Regions from separate parts of the Sanguibacter sp. HDW7 genome, predicted to be linked through region 1. Evidence: predicted binding sites of a transcription regulator. Region 1 holds the regulator's gene; each other region holds the start of a gene.
The links. The regulator LexA, encoded in region 1, represses DNA repair genes until DNA is damaged. The targets are predictions, from matches to a motif close to TCGAACANNTGTTCGA.
Positions count from the first base shown of each region.

Region 2: the regulator LexA is predicted to act here: its motif matches at 1,012-1,027, upstream of G7063_RS10045 (HNH endonuclease signature motif containing protein).
Region 3: the regulator LexA is predicted to act here: its motif matches at 4,324-4,339, upstream of G7063_RS05860 (HNH endonuclease signature motif containing protein).
Region 4: the regulator LexA is predicted to act here: its motif matches at 1,085-1,100, upstream of G7063_RS07605 (HNH endonuclease signature motif containing protein).

Region 1 is NZ_CP049862.1:1,363,526-1,369,110, reverse strand. It holds gene serA (phosphoglycerate dehydrogenase) at 1-517, shown strand, start outside; gene G7063_RS06395 (DUF5302 domain-containing protein) at 622-798, opposite strand; gene nrdR (transcriptional regulator NrdR) at 894-1,394, opposite strand; gene G7063_RS06385 (LysM peptidoglycan-binding domain-containing protein) at 1,477-1,845, opposite strand; gene lexA (transcriptional repressor LexA) at 2,043-2,777, shown strand; gene G7063_RS06375 (L-lactate dehydrogenase) at 2,861-3,850, opposite strand; gene G7063_RS06370 (ATP-dependent DNA helicase) at 3,908-5,585, opposite strand, start outside.
Region 2 is NZ_CP049862.1:2,177,854-2,183,438, reverse strand. It holds gene G7063_RS10055 (YccF domain-containing protein) at 32-418, shown strand; gene ybaK (Cys-tRNA(Pro) deacylase) at 430-924, opposite strand; gene G7063_RS10045 (HNH endonuclease signature motif containing protein) at 1,124-2,929, shown strand; gene G7063_RS10040 (RNA helicase) at 2,938-5,547, opposite strand.
Region 3 is NZ_CP049862.1:1,248,581-1,254,165, forward strand. It holds gene proC (pyrroline-5-carboxylate reductase) at 858-1,676, opposite strand; gene G7063_RS05860 (HNH endonuclease signature motif containing protein) at 1,878-4,310, opposite strand; partial or broken gene G7063_RS15245 (low molecular weight phosphatase family protein) at 4,465-4,842, shown strand; gene G7063_RS15250 (SDR family NAD(P)-dependent oxidoreductase) at 5,062-5,585, shown strand, end outside.
Region 4 is NZ_CP049862.1:1,631,516-1,637,100, forward strand. It holds gene G7063_RS07600 (LLM class flavin-dependent oxidoreductase) at 1-772, opposite strand, end outside; gene G7063_RS07605 (HNH endonuclease signature motif containing protein) at 1,230-3,359, shown strand; gene G7063_RS07610 (glycogen/starch/alpha-glucan phosphorylase) at 3,498-5,585, opposite strand, start outside.

The sequences.
Region 1 (5,585 bases):
CCTCTCGCGCGGCTTCGTCCCCGACTACGCGGCGCTCCGCGACGAGATCCTCGCGGGCCGCATCGCGGGCGCGGCGGTCGACGTCTTCCCGGTCGAGCCCAAGCGCAAGGGTGACCCGTTCGTCTCCGAGCTCCAGGGCCTGCCGAACGTCATCCTCACCCCGCACACCGGCGGCTCCACCGAGGAGGCGCAGGAGGCGATCGGCCAGTTCGTCGCGACGAAGATCCGTGACTACCTCACGACGGGCTCGACGACCCTCTCGGTCAACCTGCCGAACCTCGCTCTCGAGAACACGGGCGCGAGCCGCGTCGCCTATCTCCATCGGAACGTGCCCGGCGTGCTCGCGAAGGTCAACCAGATCCTCGCCGCGCACGACGTCAACATCGAGGGCCAGCTCCTCGGGACGCGCGGCGACATCGGCTACGTCGTCACCGACGCGGGCTCCGACGTGTCCGCCGACGCGATCGCCGAGCTCACGCAGCTCGACGAGACGGTGCGGCTCCGCGTCCTCGACTAGGACCCGCCTCCCGCGAACGCCACAGGGCCCGCGTTCCCCTCACGGGGAGCGCGGGCCCTGTGGCGTCGCGAGCATCGTGACTGTCGCGACGGACGGTCGTCGGCTCAGCCGGACTTGCGGCGGAACGTCCGCTGCGTGCTGCCGCTCGTCTCGGAACCGTGGACGGCCCCGGTGTTCGCGGCCCGCTCCGCAGTGCGGTCGTTGCCCTTCTTCGCGGCGAGCGCCGCACGGAACTTCTCCTTGACGTCCTCAGGGACGGATCGGTCGTCGTGGTCAGCCATGGGCGCCTCCTTGGGAACGGCCGCGGGTGCGGCACTCCACCTTCTCGCGTCGACAGGCTCGACGCCAACCTTTTGCGCGGCGCGGACGCCCGCCCTCACGCCTCGGGCGCGTCGCTCTCGGCGTCCTGGCCCGCGGGGAGCGTGGCTCCCTCGCGGTCCGCGCGGAGCAGGGTGATCGCGGCCTCGAAGTCCTCGAGCGAGCCGAAGTCCTGATAGACGCTCGCGAAGCGGAGGTAGGCGACGACGTCGAGCTCGCGGAGCGGCCCGAGGATCGCGAGCCCGATCTCGTTGGCGTCGATCTCAGCGCTGCCAGAGCCTCGGATCGACTCCTCGACACGCTGCGCGAGCAGCGCGAGGTCGTCGTCGCTCACGGGACGGCCCTGGCACGCCTTGCGGACGCCCGCGACGACCTTGTCGCGCGAGAAGGGCTCGGTCGCACCGGAGCGCTTGACCACCGTGAGGCTCGAGGTCTCGACCGTCGAGAAGCGCCGGCCGCACTCGGGGCACTGGCGACGGCGCTTGATCGAGAGCCCGTCGTCGGACGTGCGTGAGTCGACGACGCGGGAGTCGGGGTTCCGGCAGAACGGGCAGTGCATGTGCGTCCTCGGGGATGTCACTTCGGGGGGCATCGCGACGATAGGCCCACGCCCCGCGCCACGCAAGGCGGCGCGCCGCTCCTCAGTCTGCGTCGACGACAGGGACGACGAGCTGCTGACCCGCCGCGAGGCTCGAACCCGTGAGGCCGTTGAGCCGTGCGATCTCCTGCAGCGCGTCGCGCACGTCAGCCCCGGGCGCCGTGACGGACGAGGCGATGGCCCACAGCGACTCCCCTGCACCAACCGTACGGACCGTCACCGCCTGCGCCCCCGCAGGGGCGTCGGCCGTCGCCCCGTTCGCGAACACGAGCGCTCCGGAACCGAGGACCGCGGACACGAGCAGACCGAGGACGATGCGTCCACGGCGCGTGATCCGGAGCGGCGCAAGCTCGGGCGCCGGCGCAGCGGCACGGGCAATGCGGGGCGAGGCCGCCAGGCTCATGGTGCTCATCTCGGTGCTCCTCCGTCGGTCGAGGTGAACCTCGAACGCCTGTTCGTCGAACTGCTGTTCTATTTCTAGCAGGGTCCGCCACGGATGTCGAGACACGCTCGAACGGATGTTTGAACCCGCCGGTGTCCTCCCCTAGGCTGACGAAGGACAGCCGACCACGAGCCTCCGACATTCGGGGGTCGACGAGGGAGCAGCACGTGACGCAGACCGCCTCCGGGCCCACCGGGCCCGACCTTCCCGTGACGCGGGCGCTCACGGGACGCCAGCGCGCGGTGCTCGAGTGCATCCGCGCGTCGCTCGACGAGCGTGGCTACCCCCCGACGATGCGCGAGATCGGTCGGTCCGTCGGACTCACGAGCCCGTCGAGCGTCAAGCACCAGCTCGAGGCACTCGAGCGCAAGGGCTATATCCGCCGCGACCCCCACAGCCCGCGCGCGCTCGAGATCGTCCAGGCGGACGACGCCCGCGTCGTCGCCACGTCGGTGCCCTCCCCGGTCGAGCCGGACGCCCGGCCGCGGATCGTCCACGACTCCGCCGCCGAGGACGACTCGCGCCCCACCCCGTCGTACGTCCCGCTCGTCGGCCGCATCGCCGCAGGCGGCCCGATCCTCGCCGAGCAGGTCGTCGAGGACGTCTTCCCCCTGCCCCGCCAGCTCGTCGGCGACGGCGAGCTCTTCATGCTCAAGGTCCAGGGCGACTCGATGATCGACGCGGCGATCTGCGACGGCGACTGGGTCGTCGTCCGGCGTCAGCCCGTCGCCGAGAACGGCGAGATCGTCGCCGCGATGATCGACGGCGAGGCGACGGTCAAGACGTTCAAACGCACGTCCGGCCACGTCTGGCTGCTGCCGCAGAACTCCGCGTACGCGCCCATCCCCGGCGACGGCGCACAGGTCCTCGGCCGCGTCGTCTCGGTGCTGCGCTCCCTGTAGCCCGACCGCACCCGGACAGCGACCACGGCAGCATGACGAAGGCCCCCTCCGCGGAGGGGGCCTTCGTCATGCTGCCGTGGTGCTCAGAATCCGAACTCGCGTGCGACCGCACGCAGGTGGTCCGCCGACGCCTTGAGGCCGTCGTACTCGGCGTCCGACAGCGGCACCTGCAGCTGCTCGTACACGCCGCGACGCCCGACGATCGACGGGACGGACAGGCACACGTCGGAGATCCCGTAGTAGTCCGTGAGGAGCGAGGAGACCGGAAGGACCGAGTGCTCGTTCGTGAGGATCGCCTCGATGATGCGCGTGCCCGCGAGCCCGACCGCGTAGTTCGTCGCGCCCTTGCCCTCGATGATCTTGTACGCCGAGTTGACGACCTCGTCTGCGATGCGCGCGCGGTCGTCGTGCGTGAGCGGTCCGTGGTGCTCCGACTGACGGTTCCACTCGAGGAGCGGCACGCCACCGATCGTCGCGGAGTCCCACAGCGGGATCTCGGTGTCGCCGTGCTCGCCCGCGATGTAGGCGTGGACGTTGCGCACCGCGACGCCGCAGTGCTGCGCGATGAGGAAGCGCAGGCGCGAGGTGTCGAGCACCGTGCCCGAGCCGAACATCTGGCTCGGCGGCAGGCCCGAGATCTTCAACGACGCGTACGTCACGACGTCGACCGGGTTCGTCACCATGATGTAGACGGCGTTCGGCGCGGCCTCGACGAGCCCCGGGAGGATCTTCTTCATGAGGTCGATCGTCGCGCCCGCGAGCTCGGTCCGGGTCTGCCCCGGCCTCTGCTTCGCGCCCGCCGTGACGACGACGACGTCGGCGTCCGCGCAGACCTCGACGTCGGCCGAGCCGATGACCTGGGCCTCTGGCACGAACTGCACGCCGTGCGAGAGGTCGAGCACCTCCGCCTCGACCTTGGCGGCGTTGATGTCCATGAGCGCGACCGTGCGCGCCGCGCCGCGCATGAGCGCCGCGTAGGCGAGCGTCGAGCCGACGGCTCCTGCTCCCACGACGGCCAGCTTGGTCGTGCGCAGCGCCGTGTGCTCGTCGGGGTGCGGCGTGATGTTCGGCATCGTTCCTCCAGGGTTGAGCAGCGGGTCGCGCGAGCGGCCCGCAGGTCCTGGTCCAGCCTAGCGAGCGGGCTCGCCCTCGGTGAGCCGTCTCAGGGCGCCGAGGACCGTCGCGCGGTCGGTCGTCGGCCACAGCGGGGGCATCGAGCGCGTGAGGAAGCTGCCGTAGCGCGCGGTCGCGAGGCGTGAGTCGAGCACCGCGACGACGCCGCGGTCCGTCGAGGTCCTCACGAGGCGACCTGCGCCCTGCGCGAGCAGGAGCGCCGCGTGCGTCGCCGACACCGACATGAAGCCGTTGCCACCCGCTGCGGCGACTGCCTCGGTCCGCGCGGAGCGCACGGGGTCGTCGGGCCGCGGGAAGGGGATGCGGTCGATGAGGACGAGGCTGCACGAGCGCCCAGGCACGTCGACGCCCTGCCACAGAGAGAGCGTTCCGAAGAGGCACGTCGCCTCGTCCTCGGCGAACTGCTTGACGAGCGTCGGCAGGACGTCGTCGCCCTGGCACAGCACGGGAACGTCGAGCCGCTCGCGCATCGCGGCCGCGACGGTCTCGGCGGCGCGTCGGGACGAGAAGAGCCCGAGCGTGCGACCGCCCGCGGCCTCGACGAGCTCCGCGATCGTGTCGAGCTGCGCCTCCGTCGCGGGTTCGCGGCCCGGCGCGGGCAGGTGCTTCGCGATGTAGAGGATGCCCTGCTTGGCGTAGTCGAAGGGTGTGCCGACGTCGATGCCGTCCCAGCGCGCCTCGGGCCCGTCGCCGCCGGCCGAGCCGAGGCCGAGCGAGCGCGCGACGTGCTCGAAGGACCCGCCGAGGCTCAGCGTCGCCGACGTGAAGACTCCCGTGCGCTCCGCGAGCAGCGACGTCCGCACGAGGCCCGAGACGCTCATGGGCGCGACGTGGAGGCGCGTCGCACCACCCGCCTCCCACGAGCCGCGCGAGCACCACAGGACGTCGTGGCCCGACGGGTCCGCGGCCATGCGCTCGGCCGTCTCGAAGAGGATGAGCATGCCGGCCTGCGCGACCTTGAGCGCGCCGTCGGCGTCCGCCTTGGGCTCGGGCTTGAGCGCGGTGACGAGCTCGCGCGCCTCGTCGCGCACGGCACCGACGGCCGCGCTCACGCCCTCGGGCAGGCCGTGCGGGAAGCGCCCCTCGGGCAGGTCCATGAGCAGCGCGCCAAGGTCGGCGGCCGCACGGTCGAGCGCCGCCGTCCCGATTCCCTGGCGCCGCGCGAGCCGCGCCGCCTGGTCGATCGAGAGCGTCGAGAGCTCGAGCGTCGCCTGGTTCGTGATGCGGTCCGTGAGCTCGTGCGCCTCGTCGACGACGAGCGCCGAGTGCTCGGGCAGGACTCCCGGCGAGCCCGAGGCCGCGATGCCGAGCATCGCGTGGTTCGTCACGACGACGTCAGCCTCGCGCGCGAGCGCCCGCGCCCGTTCGGGGAAGCACTGCTCGACGAGGGGGCACCTGGAGCCCAGGCACTCCATCTTCGTCACGGACACCTGCCGCCACGCCCGCGCGCTCACTCCCGGCACGAGGTCGTCACGGTCGCCCGTCGTCGTCTCCTGGGACCACTCGCGCAGCCTCACGACCTCACGGCCGAGGCGCTTGATCGCGCTCTCGTCGCGCGGTCCGTCGTCGTCCTCGAGCGGGTCGGGCGCCGAGCCCGCGTCCGACAGGTCGAAGAGCGTCGAGCCGGGCTCCTCGGGGTAGCCGCCCTCGACCTTGTGGAGGCACAGGTAGTTC
Region 2 (5,585 bases), 810 kb from region 1:
CAGCGGTAGGCGACCTCCCTAGGATGGGCGCATGCGCACGCTTCTCAACATCATCTGGCTCGTCTTCGCCGGCTTCTGGCTCGCCGTCGGCTACGCCGTCGCCGGCATCATCTGCTGCGTGCTCATCGTGACGATCCCGTGGGGCATTGCGTCGTTCCGCATCGCGTCCTACGCGCTGTGGCCCTTCGGCCGGACCGTCGTGCGCAAGCCCGGGACGCAGGTCATGTCGACGCTCGGCAACATCGTGTGGCTGATCGTCGCGGGCATCTGGCTCGCGATCGGGCACATCACGACGGGCGTCGCACTCTGCGTGACGATCATCGGCATCCCGATGGGCATCGCGAACTTCAAGCTCGTGCCCGTGTCGCTGCTGCCCCTCGGCGCCGAGATCGTCCCGACGGACCAGGCGTTCGCGTAGCTGTTGGGGTCTCAGTCGCGGCTGAGCGCTGCGGTCGTGGCACCCATGAGCGTCACGAGGTCGGTGGGGGCGAGCCCGACGTCGAGCCCGCGCCGACCCGCGGAGACGTAGATCGTCGCGTGGTCGAGCGCCGACGCGTCGACGACCGCGCGCAGCCGCTGCTTCTGCCCGAGAGGGGAGATGCCGCCGACGACGTAGCCGGTCGCGCGCTCCGCCGCGGCCGGGTCTGCCATGTCTGCCTTCTTCGCGCCCACCGCGCGGGCGAGGGCCTTGAGGTCGAGCCGCCCGTCGACGGGGACGACGCCGACGACGAGCGTGCCGTCGGCGACCGCGAGGAGCGTCTTGAAGACCTGCTCGGGCGGCACTCCGATCGCCGCCGCGGCCTCGAGCCCGTAGCCGAGGTCCGTCGTCGGGTCGTGCACGTACGCGTGCACCGTGTGCGGGATGCCGGCGCGCTCGAGCGCGACGAGCGCAGGGGTTCCGGCCGGGGTCTTCTTCTTCGCCACGGCGCAGGTCTACCGCGCGGTGCGCGGCAGCGGCAAGTTGTCGGGTCCGGGTGAGGCCGGGGTGAGAAGCTGCCCGCGCCGCGCGCCTCGTACGTCTGTTCGATATTCTGGAGGTGTTCCCGCAGGTCGGGGCATGGCGTGATCCGACACGCGACGAGACGACTGGGCGCATCATGCGGCGCTGACGGAGGTGACGGCGATGGACCTTGTGGACCGTGGCGCGCCTGTCGTCGCGCCGTTCGAGGGCGCTATGGGCCTCCGTGACAAGTTCCTCGCGCTGCCGGCGGATCTCCTCGGCCAGATCGCTCTGCTCGAGCGCCTTGCTGTGCTCATCGCGTCGAACGACCCGGACTCTGGTGCTGCGTCGCTCGCGGCTGAGGCCTCCCGGCGGACGGCGGCGGTCATCGACCGGCTCGGGGCGCAGCGGCTCGCGTGGCTCGGCCGCGTCGAGGCCGACGGGCTGTGGCGAACAGACACGGTGCGCAGCTTCCCGTACTGGGTCGCGTGGCACGAGAAGCGCTCGCTGACTCTGGCGCGGCGTGAGGTGCTCGCGGCCGAGCGACTGCGCGACCATCTTCCCGCGACCCTGCGGTCCGCGCGGGCCGGGCGCCTCTCCGCGTCGCAGGTCGAGGTACTCAGCCGCACCCTGCCCACCTCGGACGCGCGGTGCGTCGAGCTGGCACGCGCGCACCTTCAGACGCGTCGGGCCAACGGCCCTGTATCTGACTGCCCCGTCCCTGGTGGTCCCGTCCCCGACGGCACCGTCCCCGGTGGTCGAGTCATCGACGGTGAGGATGTCAGCTCCTGGAACGCTCCCGGGCACGCACCCGGCTGCACGGCGGACCTCGGAGCGTGCACGTGCGAACGTGCGTCGATCACGGGAGAGCAGGCGATGCTCGGCGTCGCCAAACGTTTCGACCTGCGTGACCTCGGCAAGGCGGCACGACGCTTCGCGCACGTCGCCGACCCTGAGTCCGACGACCGCGGCTACAGCCGTGCGCAGGAACGAGAGCACCTCGATCTCTCGCTCACGCTCGGGGGCTACCACCTGTCCGGGTTCCTCACCGAGGAAAACGGACAGGTGCTGCGGACAGCGCTCGATGCCGCGAACGGTGTGCCGTCGAAGGACGACGGGCTGCGACCGACGCAGCGGCGGGCGATCGCGCTCGCGGGCGTCGCACGCTCGTTCCTCGAGCGAGGTGAGTCCGGCGGGGCAGGAGCCGGCGTCCGCCCGCACATGACGGTCCTCGTCCCGTGGCGTGACTTCATCGAGCTGGCGGGGAGCGACGGGGGCGGCGATGGCGCCGGACGAGGTGGCTCTGCCGGACGAGGTGACCCTGCTGGACGATGCGACGGTGCCGGTCAAGGTGATGGTGCCGAACGAGCTGACGGTGCCGAACAGCACGACGCAGTCGGGCGTGGCGACGCGCCGCGACGAGCGTTCCGCTCGCAACGCCGAACGGTGCCGGGTCCGGCCGACGACCTCGTCGCCGAGCTCCTCAGCCCGGGACCGACGTGGATCGACGGCTCAGGCCCCGTACCGCGACAGATCCTCGAGAGGATCGCGGCGGACTGCGCGGTGACGCGGGTCGTGTTCGGCCCGGACTCCGAGGTGCTCGACGTCGGCAGGACCCAGCGGACCTTCACCTCAGCGCGCCGCAAGGCCGTCATCGCCCGTGACCAGGGCTGCGTGTGGCCGGGCTGCAAGGCGCCGGTGCAGATCTCCGAGATCCACCACGCTCGGGTCCACTGGGCCGACGGCGGTGCGACCTCGACCGACAATGCCGCGCTCCTGTGCTGGTTCCACCACCGGCACGTCGACCGCGAACGCATCGCGATGGCGTGGCGTGGCCGGTGGACGTTCTCGGAGCCCGGCGGCTACGACCGGCTCGGTGAACCACCCGCCGGCTCGGTCCCCGTGAGGCGCGTGCGGGGACGGGCCGGTGCCAGGGGAGAGGAGAGTGCGAGTGGACGGGAGAGCAGCAGTGGCGACCCAGGCGACTAGCGCGCGACCTACAGGCTGCCGACCTCGGTGACGTGGAGGACGACCTCGCCCGCCTCGTCGCTCGCGTCGAGGTCGACGACGGCGCGGATGTGCCACGCCCGCTCGCCGTCCGGGTCGTCGAGCACCTGCCGCACGGCCCAGCGCCGCGCGTCACCGTCGACCTGCTCGGTGATCTCGACGAGACGCGGCGAGCGGGCCGCCGCCGTGATGCCGATCGCGTCGTCGCCGTACTCCTCGAACATCGGGTCGAGCGCGTCGGCCCACGCGTCGGCGTCCCACCCGTCGCCGCCGTCGAGCGCCCCGAGCGTCGTGTACGCCTCGCGCGACGCGAGCTCGACCCGACGGAACATCGCGTTGCGCACGAGCACGCGGAACGCCCGGAGCGACCCGGTGACCGGTCGCACGGGGGCGCTCTCGCCCGTCCCGGAGAGCGGCCCGTCACCCAGGAGCGTGTCCGCGTCGTCGTCGACCGGGTTCGCGAGCCGCTCCCACTCGTCGAGCAGGCTCGAGTCGGTGCCCTTGACGAGCTCGCCGAGCCACTCGGTGAGCTCCTCGACCTCCTCGGTGCGGTGCTCGGTCGCGACCGTCTGCCGCATCGCGCGGTACGCGTCGGCGAGGTAGCGCAGCAGGACGCCCTCGGTGCGGTCGAGCTGGTACCGCGAGACGTACTCGGTGAACGTCGACGCGCGCTCGACCATGTCCCTCACGACGGCCTTGGGCCGCAGCTCCTGGTCGGACACCCACGGGTTGCCGCGCTTGTACGACTCGAACGCGGGCGCGAGCAGATCCTCGAGCGGTCGCGGCCAGGTGACGTCCTCGAGCATCGCCATGCGTTCGTCGTACCCGTAGCCCTCGGCCTTGAGCGCCCCGATCGCCTCGCCGCGCGCGGCTCGCTCCTGCGCGTAGAGCACCTGGCGGGGGTCGTCGAGCGTCGACTCGAGCACCGAGACGACGTCGAGCGCGTGCGTCGGGCTCTCGACGTCGAGCAGCTCCTGCGCGGCGAGCGCGAACGGCGACAGCGGCTGGTTGAGCGCGAAGTCGCGCGGCAGGTCGACGACCATGCGCACGCCGGGCCGCTCGACACCGTCGTCGCCGCGCACGCGGATCTTCTCGACGATGCCGGCCTGCCGCAGGGAGCGGTAGATGCGGAAGACCTGCCGCACGTGCTTGGCCTTCGCGGTCTCGTTGTCGTGGTTGGCGGTGAGCAGGTGGCGCATCGCGCCGACCGGGTCCTCGCCGTGCTCACCGCGCGCGAGGACGTTGAGGACCATCGCGTGGTTGACGGTGAAGTGGCTCGTGAGGGCCTCGGGGTCGGAGTCGCGCAGCCGCTCGAAGGTCTTGTCGGTCCAGTTGACGGAGCCCTCGGGCGCCTTCTTGCGGACGAGCTTCTTGAGCTTCTTCGGGTCGTCGCCGGCCTTCTGCACGAGCTTGCGGTTCTCGATGACGTGCTCGGGCGCCATGACGAGCACGTCGCCTACGGTGTCGTACCCGGCGCGCCCCGCGCGGCCCGCGATCTGGTGGAACTCGCGCGCCGTGAGGTGGCGCATGCGCTCGCCGTCGTACTTGACGAGCGACGTGAACAGCACCGTGCGGATCGGCACGTTGATGCCGACGCCGAGGGTGTCGGTGCCGCACACGACCTTGAGCAGCCCGCGCTGCGTGAGGCGTTCGACGACGCGCCGGTACTTGGGCAGCATGCCGGCGTGGTGGACTCCGACACCGTGCCGGAGGAACTTTGACAGGACGCGGCCGAAGCCCGACGAGAAGCGGAAGTCGCCGAGCTCGTCGGCGATCGCGGCCTTCTCCTCGCGCGTCGCGACGTTCATGCTGAGCAGCGCCTGCGCGCGGTCGACCGCGTCCTTCTGCGTGAAGTGGACGATGTACACGGGCGCGCGGTGCGTGTGGACGAGGTCCTCGACGACCTCCCCGAGCGGCTCGAGCACGTACTCGAAGTTCAGCGGGACCGGACGCTGGGCGCTCGTGACGAGCGCGACGTCGCGGCCAGTGCGCTGCTCGAGGTCCTCGGTGAAGAACGACGTGTCGCCGAGCGTCGCGGACATGAGGAGGAACTGCGTGCCCGGCAGCTCGAGGAGCGGCACCTGCCAGGCCCAGCCGCGCTGCGGGTCGGCGTAGAAGTGGAACTCGTCCATGACGACCTGGCTGATCGCGTCCTCGCCCGTGCGCGAGCCTCCGTCACGCAGCGTGACGTTCGCGAGGATCTCCGCGGTGCAGCAGATGATCGGCGCCCCCGGGTTGACCGAGGAGTCGCCCGTCATCATCCCGACGTTCTCCGAGCCGAAGACCTCGACCAGCGCGAAGAACTTCTCCGAGACGAGGGCCTTGAGGGGCGCCGTGTAGTACGTGCGACCGCCACGACCGGCCTTGAACGCCGCGAGCGCCGCGAAGTGCGCGCCCATCGCGACGAGGCTCTTGCCCGAGCCCGTCGGCGTCGCGAGGATGACGTGCTGCCCCGCGACGAGCTCCATGAGCGCCTCGGACTGCGCCGGGTAGAGCTCGAGGTCGCGCCCCGCGGCCCACTCCTCGAACGCCTCGAAGAGGGCGTCGGGGTCGGGCGAGGCGGGCAGGGCTGCGGCGAGGGATGCGGTGCGGTTGCTCATGGTGGGTCCATGCTCTCAGGTGCGGCCGAGGATCGGGG
Region 3 (5,585 bases), 110 kb from region 1:
ACCGAGCTCCGGCGAGCGGGGCTCTGACGGGTGTGCCTCTGACGAGGCGGGCTCTGTCGAGCGGGGCTCTGACCTGCGTGGGCCCGACGGGCTGGGCTCTGACGAGCTGAGAGCCGACGAGCGGGGGTTCGGCGCCGCCACGGGGGACCGCGAGGCGCTGGGGTGCCGCCCGACGCCAGGCAGACCGAGAGGTGCCGTGGTGCGAGCCGACCGAGCGGTGAAGGAACGAGGCACAAGGTCTCCGAGTGGCGGCGCGTGCAGAGTTCGCGCGAGACGGGGCGTGGTGCGCGAAGCGTCCGCGGCGGGAACGTCGGCGGCCCGGCGACGAAGGGTCCTGTCGGGGGGCCACGCGCTCGCCCGGTCGTCACGCACGACGGTGGCTGAGGGACGGACGCGCGAAGGGCATCCACGACCGACGGCCCATATCCGGGCCGCGCCGCCCGACGACTCGGTGCCGGGTGGGTCGACTCCCAGCGTACCGTCGCGCGTCGGGTATGACCGAGGGTCGCTGTGGGCATCGTGGTCCCCGGACTCGAGCTCGGAATCGGACCCGGACTGCGAACCGGACTGCGAACCGAATTCCGACCCAGACTCCGACCCGGACGCGTTCCCGTTGCCGGACCCGGACCCGGACCCGGACTCCGACCTGGACCCGACCTCGATCCCATGTCCGGACCCGGACCCCGACCCCGACCCCGACCTCGACCCGGCCTCGGTCCCGGACACGGCCCGGCTGCCGGACGAGGTTGACGAGACCGCCGACCGGCGGCGGACCGCGACCGACGTCGCCGCCCGAGGCGGTCTGCGGTCGAGGACTAGCTGCCGGCGACGATCGCGCGCGACCTCGCGCTCGGAGACTAGCCGCCGGCGCCGAGCTCGAGGTCGCGCTCGATCGTCGCGCTCACCGAGTCGACGACGGTCGAGACGAAGCCGCCGTCCTCGAGCGCCATGAGCCCGGCGATCGTCGTGCCGCCGGGAGAGCAGACCTTGTCGACGAGCGTCCACGGGTGCTCGCCCGACTCGAGGATCATCTGGGCGGACCCGAAGACTGTCTGCGCGGCGATGCGCGTAGCGAGCGCCTTCGGCATCCCGGCCTTGAGGGCACCGCGCGCGAGGGCGTCGATGAAGAGGAAAGCGTAGGCGGGTGCCGAGCCCGCGATCGCGGTGAACATCGAGAACGACGACTCGGGCAGCTCGATCGCGTCGCCGACAGCACGGAAGAGCTCGACGACCTCGGCGACCTGGGCCTCGGTCGCGACGTCGTTACCGGCGACGGCGGCCATGCCTGCGCCGATCTGGGCGTTGACGTTCGGCATGACGCGGACGACGGGCTGCGAGCTGCCGTGCTCGCCGAGGAGCGACCCGATACGTGCGAGCGGGGTCCCGGCGGCGATCGACACGACGAGCGTGCCGTTCTCCGCGAGGGCCGACGCGAGCGGGGGAAGGACCTGGCCGAAGACCTGCGGCTTGATCGCGAGGACGACCGTGTCGACGGCGTCGACGAGCGCCTCGTTGGAGTCGGCGACGCGCACGCCGAGCTTCTCCGCGAGAGCCGCCGAGGCTGCGCCGTGCGGGTCGTGCACGACGACGTCGTGCGCCGCGACGACACCACGGCCAACGATTCCCGAGATGATCGCGGACGCCATCGTGCCGGCACCGATGAAACCGATCGTCATGTCGTTGCTCCTCCGAGTGTGCAGGCGGCGGCCGCCGCGGGACCCAGCCTAGGGGCACGAGTGCACGAGGACCGGGGCAGGCCTCACCTGTGGACGGTTACGCCGGACGAACCGCCCGAGTACGCGCTCGCGATCAGTTACGGACTGGCAGAATCCAGCGGGCAGAGGTGCCGCTGCAGATGCGCATCGACAGATGAGTGGTCAGAACGGTGGCGGTGCTTCTCCTTCGTGGCCGGCTGGCGGGTTGGTGGGAGTACTCGGCGACGAGTCTGTTGGCGGGTCAGGTGGCGGGCCGGTGGGCGAGCTCGGTGACGAGCCTGTTGGCGGGGAAGGTGGCGGGCCGGTGAGTGGGCGCTGTGACGGGTCCGTGGGCGGACTTGGTGACGAGCCTGTTGGCGTGCCCGGGGGCGGGCTCTCGGCGTGCGCCTGCGTGCCGTGTGGTGGCGCGGCGACCGCATCGGAGCGCCCGGGACGTAGCTCCGCGACCGTGTCGGTGACGTGGCCGTGCGGATCGGTCCAGCGCACAACGGATGGAGCGAGCCGGCGCTCGATCTCGCCCCTGTCCGAGGGGCTGGTGTCGACGACCGAGGTGACGGCCACCCTGGCGCTGGCGACGACAGCAGCGAGCTCGGGAGAGTCCGCGTGGTCGGCCGGGTCCAGTTTGGCGAGGTCGTCGATCGTGAGGACGTGGCTCGTCCACCCCGAGGTGTGCTTGAGCCTGTGGTGCGCCCGGCACAGGTGCACGAGGTTGTCGGCACTCGACTCTCCGCCGTCGGCCCAGTCGTGGACGTGGTCGACGTCGGAACGCATCGCAGGCCGACGACACCCGGTGAAACGGCACGTGACGTCACGCAGCGCGAGGAACGCCCGGAGCGGTGCCGGAGTGGCGTAGGCCGTGCGGGACAAGTCGAGCGCGATGCCTGTGTGCGGGTCGGTGAGGATCCGGCGGAGCGACGGCGCAGCGGCGAGCAGCTCGAGGGCGGTGTCGTCGTCGAGGGGACCGTGGCCGACGAGCTCGGCCGTCGGACGAAGCGCGGCCGTCGGCAAGGAGTCGGCCGCTGGGCTTCGCTCGGGTGTCTGCGGCGACAGGTCGTGCGGATGCGCGCCGTGGAGGTGTGGGTCGTGCGGATGCGCGCCGTGTGAATGCGGTTCGAGCGTCTTGCCCGCGTGAGGACGTGGCTCTCGCGGACGCGGATCCTGCGATCGGCCCTCAGCCGGATCGGCCTCGGACGTGGAGGCCGTAGCGAGCAGAAGGGTGTGGGGAACGGTCACCGAGACCGCAGGCCTGATCCCGAAGATGTCTGCGTCGCACGCGCGGGACATGACGTTGCGGACGTCATCGGCGTCGGCGAGGTGTGTGGAGACCGCGATCTTCCGCTCGAGCGGAGTCCGGGCGAGCACCGCGCGGGCGGACTCCTCGAAAGGGACGACGGGGATCGATGGAGGTCCTTCGGCGGCCTCCGAAGGCGGGTGACCGGCTCGGCGGAGCTGCCTCGGCGAGGTGTTGACGTTGAACGTCGCCATGCCGTCCGCAGGTTCGGCGACTGCGGTGCACCCCTCGGGTCCTGGGGCCGGCGCCTCGGCGAGCACGTAGTCCGCCAGGGCGTCGGCCCGCAGCTGCGCCAGGGTCCGTGACTCCTCCGGTCCTTGGCAGGCCACTGCTGCGGCCGTGAGCCTGTCGAACACCGCAGCTGCCGCGACCGCGGAGAGGTGCGCGCTCAGCCACGCCATGCCGTCCCTGCCCGGCTCGAGGGTCACGTACCTGCCTGCGCGCGCTGCTCGGTGCCGGAGGTTGAGCGACCCGGGTTGTGCCAGCTCGCGATGTCGGCGCGCCCATGCCCGGAGTTGGCCGGGAGTCCGGTTGCGGGCCTGCGTCGCGAGCATCTTCCCGAAGGACTCGCGGTGCTCGACCGGCACGACGGCGCTCTCCTCGGCGATGACCTTGAGGTGCTGCGCCGACAGCAGTCCCGCGGCCAGGTCGTCGACGGCATGGGGGTGCTGAACCGTCACGTGCTGTGCCAGGTCCCACTCGGCCACGACGTGGCCCTCGGCCGTACGGGTGCGTGTCGCGACCTCGGCGACCGTCGATCTTCGCGCCGCGTGGATCTCGCTGGCCCGGGTCTGGACGCGAGACCTTCCGGCGACCGGGTCCCACACCACCTGGGCAGCGGCCTCGCTGAGGTGCGCCAGCACCGCCATGGTCTGCAGTCGTAGGGCCGACGTCGCACGCTGCTCCGCCTCGATCGATTCGATGACGCGCAAGGCTGCGCCGTGCGCGTCGGCGAGATGCTCCTGCCACGCGAGGAAGTCGGAGTGGGAGGTGAGCTCAGGGAGCGGGGTGCTCGAGGTCCCCGCTCGTTGACGGGTGTCCGAGCCGCCCTGGCTCCCGCCGCGCCCGTCCTGGGCGCTCCGCGTCACGTTGGGTGAAGTGCCGCCACCGTAGTCGCGGGTGCCGTTGCCACTGCTGCCGGCCCTACCATCAGCGCCGTCGAAGCCATCAGTGCTGTCGTTGCCGCTCGCGCTGTCCAGGGCGCCGGGCATGACGAACGCTCCCGGCGCACCTGAGAACAGCGCCCCGTCAGGGGCGACGGAGCGCGTGGGTTCGCGCTCCTCGGGGTGCGGGTCCGGTGTCATGTGATCAACGATATGGAACGTGTGTTCGATCGCATCTCCAGGCTGAGATCTGTGGATAGAATCGTTGTCCACAGGCCCCGCGTCAGGTGTCGGGAGGGTGCAGGGCAGGCGTTCGTGGCGACCGATGTCCGTGGGTGGTGCGACCATGGATGTCATGAGCGAGGTCCCCGGGTCAGTCCTGTTCGTGTGCAGCCGCAACGGCGGCAAGTCGCCCATGGCGGAGGGGCTCGCGCGTGCGTTCGCGCCCGGCGCGACCTTCGTCTCGGCCGGGACCGCGCCCGGGGAGTCGCTCAACGGCGAGTCCGTCGCCGCGCTCGCTGAGGTCGGGGTCGACATCTCCGAGCACGTCCCGCAGCTGGTCACGGACGAGATGATCGCGGCGGCCGACGTCGTCGTCGTGCTTGGTGAGCAGGCCGACGTCCAGGCGCACGACGGCACCCCGGTCGTGAGGTGGGTGCTCGACGAGCCGTCGGAGCGCGGCGTCGAAGGGGTGGAGCGCATGCGCCTCGTCCGCGACGAGATCGCCGAGCGCGTACGCGGCCTCCTCGGCGGTCCGACGTCCGGTTCCGCGGTGTCCGCCGACGCGACGGACGGGACGGTGGCAACCCACGACATCGAGCCCATTCCTGACGCCGATCCTGCCGACGCCACTGTGGTGCGCCCCATCAACCCCTACGACGTCGACGAGCACGGCGAGGACACCGTCGAGAAGCTCCCGACGCGCGCCGGCCGCCGCCGCGCCACGCATCCGATGACGCCGAGCCTGCGGGCCGTCGTCACCGGTGCGTCCTCGGGGATCGGCCTCGCGACGGTCGAGTTGCTGCGCGCCGCCGGCTGGGACGTCTTCGCCCTTGCCCGACGCGTCGATCGGCTCGAGGAGCTCGCGGCTCGCACGGGCGCGACCGCGATCGCGTGCGACGTCACGGACGACGCCTCGGTCGCTCCGGCCGTCGCGCGCGTGACGGCCGACGGCCCGCTCAACGCGGTCGTCAACATCGCGGGCGGCGCCCTCGGGACGGACTCCGTCGCCGATGCCGACCTCGATCGGTGGCGTCAGATGTACGAGACGAACGTTCTCGGCACGCTGCGTCTCACGCGCGCCCTGCTGCCGTCGTTGCGCGAGTCCGGGCGTGGCGACGTCGTCGTCCTCACCTCGACGGCCGCGCACGACACGTACCCCGGCGGTGCCGGCTACGTCGCCGCGAAGCACGCCGAGCGCATCATCGCGAGCACGCTGCGCCTCGAGCTCGTCGGAGAGCCCGTGCGTGTCATCGA
Region 4 (5,585 bases), 270 kb from region 1:
CGAAGTAGGGCCGGAACTCACGCTTGGCGTCCTGGGAGCTCTTGCGCATGAAGACCTGGCCGCCGAGGCCGACGATCGCCTGGTGCGCCTTGCCGTGGCCGTAGTGCTCGAAGCGGCGGCGGTAGAGCGCGACCATCTGCTTGGTGTGGCTCATGGGCCAGAAGATGTTGTTGTGGAAGAAGCCGTCGCCGTAGTAGGCGGCCTGCTCGGCGATCTCGGGAGTGCGGATCGAGCCGTGCCAGACGAACGGCGCGACACCGTCGAGCGGGCGGGGGACGGACGTGAAGCCCTGGAGCGGGGTGCGGAAGCGTCCCTTCCAGTCGACGACGTCGTTGGTCCACAGCTCGCGGAGCAGCGCGTAGTTCTCGACGGCGAGCTCGACGCCCTGGCGGATGTCCTTGCCGAACCAGGGGTAGACGGGGCCCGTGTTCCCGCGGCCCATCATGAGGTCCATACGGCCGTCGGAGAGGTGCTGGAGGAGCGCGTAGTCCTCGGCGAGGCGGACGGGGTCGTTCGTCGTGATGAGGGTCGTCGACGTCGACAGGAGGATGCGCTCGGTCTGCGCCGCGACGTGGGCGAGGAGGACGGTGGGGTTGGCGGGCGCGGCGAACGGCGGGTTGTGGTGCTCGCCGGTTGCGAAGACGTCGAGGCCGACCTCTTCTGCCTTCTTGGCGATCGCGACCGTCGCCTTGATGCGCTCGTGCTCGGTGGGGGTGCGGCCGGTCGTGGGGTCGGTCGTCACGTCGCCGACGGTGAAGATCCCGAACTGCATCATGGTGTCCTCCTGGGTGCGGCCTGTCGGGCCGGTCGAAAGTTCATGCATCTGCATCTACTTTAGCCTTCAACTATGACGGGTGTCGATGTGTTCCCGCGGGGGAGTGGTGTACGTCACCTGGGGCGGGGCGGGGCCTCGGCTTCTGCGGTTCAGGTCCGGCCGTTGGGGTGGGTGGCGCTTGGCGGCGACGCGCAAGCCGGCGCGGCGCAGGGTGGCGCCACGCAAGACTGCGCCCCGCAAGTTGGTGGCGCACGCCTCGTTGGGGGTATCGCTGCCGAACGTCCACAGGTTGCCCGCCCGCCGAGCGATTCGAATGTCCGTTCGATAGAATGAGAACATGAGCCGCAAACCTCGCTCCCGCCGCCCGCGCCCGTCGCGGTCCGCGGCGCGCCCTGAGCGGGCAGGTTCGGCGCGGTCCGCGGTGCGGCCGGAACCGGCAGGGACGGCATGGCCTGTGGTGCGCCCTGGGTCTGCAGGTTCGGCGCGGCCACACGAGGCTCTCGGATCTCGTGAACGCTGGATCGCCGAGCACGACCGCCTGCTCGAGGCAAAGGCGGCCGCGCTCGCGACGCTCGGCCAGGCCGAGATGATGGAGCGGACTGCCGCGGCCCTCCGGACGCACGCCCTGGCGATCCTCGACAGGCTCGCTGTCGACGAGGTCGAGCACACCGCGGAGCTCACGGGGGCCGCTGCGAGCACCCGTGAGCACGAGCTCGCGCGGCGTTCGCTCGTCGCCGAGGTCGCCACGATGACGACTCAGCCCGAGGCGAGGGTGAGCGGACACTGGTCCCGTGCGGTGACCTGCATGCGGGAGCAGCCGCAGACGGCCGACGCTCTGCTCGCCGCCGAGATCGGGGCCGAGCACGCGAAGGTCCTCGTCGACGAGCTCGAGTGCGTGAGCGCGCGGGTGCGCGAGCACCTGCTGCCGGGGGCGATCGAGAAGGCGCAGACGTGCACGCCTGCGGCGTTGCGACGTTGGATCGTGCGCGCTCGGGAGAGCGTCGACCCGGAGAGCATCGAGCGGCGCCATCGGAGGGCCCGTGCAGGGCGCAACGTCCAGCTCTCGCTCGGCCGCGAAGGGATGGCGACCCTTTCCGCGCATCTGCCCGAGGTCACTGCCGCCGCGATCTACAACCGCTGCACCGACGCGGCCCTCGCGACCCGTGGTGGCGACGACCCCCGGACGCTCAGCCAGCTGCGTGCTGATGCGTTCGCCGCGTACTGCCTCTCCGAGTCGCCCGTGCTCGACGACCTCGTGGTTCGCACGGATGCGCAGCAGGGGACGCTCAGTCTTGGTCCCGATCATCGCCGTGACCTCGACCGTGACTCCGGCAGCGAACCCGACCTCGACCGTGACTCCGGCAGCAAACCCGGCAGCGAACCCGACACCGGCCGCGACTGCAACCGCGACCCCGACAGCAACCCCGTCGGCAACCGCGACCCCGATCGTGGCCGCGACCGCAGCCGCGGGGCGGCCACTCCTCCACCTGACGGGGAGCGTGGGGGTCCACCGCAGTATGCGCTCACCGGACCTTTGACGGTGGGTCGAACGCCGTCGGGCGCCTCCTTCGACGACCGGCGCCTCGACGCTGCGGCGTCGGAGTCGCTCGCCGAGGATGATGCGCTCGTCGCGTCGAGCGCGTGCGACGTCGACATCTGGGGGATCCGTCCCACTGTGATGATCGCGGTCCCGATCGAGGCCGTGCTGCCGGACGAGCTCCGGGAGTCTCGAGTCGGGACGGTCGCCGGCGAACACGTTCCACTAGGCCGCTCGGCGCGGGAGGACGCGGCCAACGCGAGTGCGGCGCGTGAGCGGGGCGAGCGTGAGACCCGGGCGCACGAGCATGGGGCGCAGGTCGTCGGCGGTGGGATGCTCGATGCCGCGACGGCGCGGGAGCTCGTCGCTGCGGCTCCGTCGCTGCGCAGGCTTCTCACGGACAGGGACACGGGCGTCGTGCTCGACGTGTCACGCACGACGTATGCGGTCCCCGCCGACCTCACGGCGTTCCTCCGCCTGCGCGACGAGACCTGTCGGTTCCCCGGCTGTCGTCGGCGTGCCGAACGCTGCGACATCGACCACGTCGAGGCCTGGGCCGAGGGCGGGACGACGCGCGCCCCGAACCTCGCGCATCTCTGCCGTCACCACCATCGGCTCAAGCACGCGACAGGGTGGAAGGTCGAGGTTGTCGAGCCGAAGGCTCGTGACGCGCGCGCAGCCACCGGCGGCGAGCAAGTTCTTCGATGGCGATCGCCAGGAGGGCACCTCACGACGACGTTGGCGGCGCTCGCGGTCCCCGTGATGAGGCCGCTCGCGTCAGAAGGGCAGAGCGGCGCTGGCCCGAGCGGTCCAGACCCGAGCGGTCCGGACTCGAGCAGGTTGGGCTCGAGCGGGTTGGGCTCGAGCGGGTTGGGCTCGAGCGAGTCAGGCCCGAGCGGTCCAGACCCGAGCGGTCCGGACTCGAGCAGGTTGGGTTCGAGCGAGTCAGGCCCGAGCGGTCCGGACCCGAGCGAGTCAGGCCCAGATGCTCCGGATCTCGAGATGCCCGAACTGGACCGCCTCGGGCCTGACATCCCACCGTTCTAGGCCGAGACACCGACGTGTCGCGGACGCGAACGAGCCCTGCCCTCCCGAGGGAGAGCAGGGCTCGTCGGTCTGCGCAGACCGAGGTGTCCGCCGCGTCGCGACGCAGCCGTGGTGCGGCGGCCGTCGCGACGAGTCCGATCAGGCGATCGGCGCCGCCGGCGCGTGCCAGATGCGGTCGAGGTAGTCCTGGATCGACCGGTCGGACGTGAAGAACCCGGTGCGGGCGACGTTGAGGATCGCGGAGCGGGTCCAGGCGTCCTGGTCGGCGTAGGCAACCTCGACGCGGTCCTGGGTGTCGACGTAGGACCGGTAGTCGGCCAGGACCATGAAGCGGTCCTTGTAGAGCAGGTCGGAGATGACGAACTCGAACGCGGTCCGGTCGCCGCCGGAGAACAGGCCCGACGAGATGAGGTCGATCGCGCCGCGGAGGCCGGCATCGACCTCGTAGTACGACGTGGGGTTGTAGCCCCGGTCCTCGAGCGCCTGCACGGCGGGCTCGTCCATGCCGAAGAGGAAGAAGTTCTCGTCGCCGACGAGCTGGCGGATCTCGACGTTGGCGCCGTCGTCCGTCCCGATCGTCAGGGCGCCGTTGAGCGCGAACTTCATGTTGCCCGTGCCCGACGCCTCCTTGCCCGCGAGCGAGATCTGCTCGGAGAGGTCGGCGGCGGGGATGAGGCGCTCGGCGAGGGTGACGTTGTAGTTCGCGGGGAACGCGATGCGCAGGCGACCTTCGAGCTCGGGTGCGGTGTTGACGACCGCGGCCACCCGGTTGATGAGGTGGATGATCTCCTTGGCCATCTTGTAGCCGGGTGCCGCCTTGGCACCGAAGACGACGACGCGCGGCTGCAGGTCGGACGCCTTGACCTCGCCCTTGAGGACGCGGTCGTAGAGCGTGACGACGTGAAGGAGCTTGAGCATCTGACGCTTGTACTCGTGGAGGCGCTTGACCATGACGTCGTAGAGGGCCTCGGCCGGGACCTCGATGCCGTCGCGCTGCGCGAGGAGCGCGGAGAAGTGCTCCTTGTTCGCCTGCTTGATCGCTCGGAACTCGGCGCGGAACGACGCGTCGTCGGCGAACGGCTCGAGCTTGGTGAGCTGCGCGAGGTCGTTCGTCCAGCCGGTGCCGATCGCCTCGTCGAGGAGGCCGGAGAGGCCGGGGTTCGACAGGCGCATGAAGCGACGCGGCGTGACGCCGTTGGTGACGTTCGTGAACTTCTCGGGCCACAGGGCTGAGAAGTCGTCGAGCACCTTGTCCGCGAGGAGCTGCGAGTGCAGCGCGGCGACGCCGTTGACCTTGGTCGAGCCGACGGTCGCGAGGAACGCCATGCGGACGGCGCGCTCGGGGCGCTCCTGGATGATCGACATGCGGCGCACGCGGAGCTCGTCGCCCGGGTACGCCTGGCGCACGAGGCTGAGGAACTCCTCGTTGATCCGGTAGATGATCTCGAGGTGGCGCGGCAGGAGGCGGCCGAGGAGGTCGACGGACCAGACCTCGAGGGCCTCGGGGAGGAGCGTGTGGCACGTGTAGTTGAAGGTGCGACGCGTGATGTCCCACGCGGCGTCCCAGCTGAGGCCGCGCTCGTCGACGAGGATGCGCATGAGCTCGGGCACTGCGATGACGGGGTGGGTGTCGTTGAGCTGGAAGACGACGCGCTCGGGGAGCGTCGCGAGGTCGTCGTCGCGCAGGACGGAGTCGAGGTAGTCGCGGAGCGACGCGGCGACGAAGAAGTACTGCTGCTTGAGGCGCAGCTCCTTGCCCTGGGGCGTCGAGTCCTCGGGGTAGAGGACCTTCGAGATGTTCTCGGCGACGGTCTGGCGGCGGACGGCCGACTCGTAGTCGCCCGAGTTGAAGATCTGCAGGTCGAAGGCGTCGGTTGCCTTCGCGGACCACAGGCGCAGCGTGTTGACGTTGCGAGTCTCGTAGCCGGGGACCATGTAGTTGTAGGGGACCGCGAGGACCTGCTCGGACGGGACCCAGCGGGTGCTGGTGACGCCGGCAGCGTCGGTGTGCTGCTCGGTGTGGCCGCCGAAGCTCACGGTGACGGCGTTCTCGGGCTGCGCGAGCTCCCAGGGGGTGCCCTTGGCGAGCCAGCGGTCGGGCTGCTCGACCTGGCGGCCGTCGACGAACGTCTGGCGGAAGATGCCGTACTCGTAGCGGATGCCGTAGCCGATCGCGGGGATGGACTTCGCGGCGAGGGAGTCGATGAAGCATGCGGCGAGGCGGCC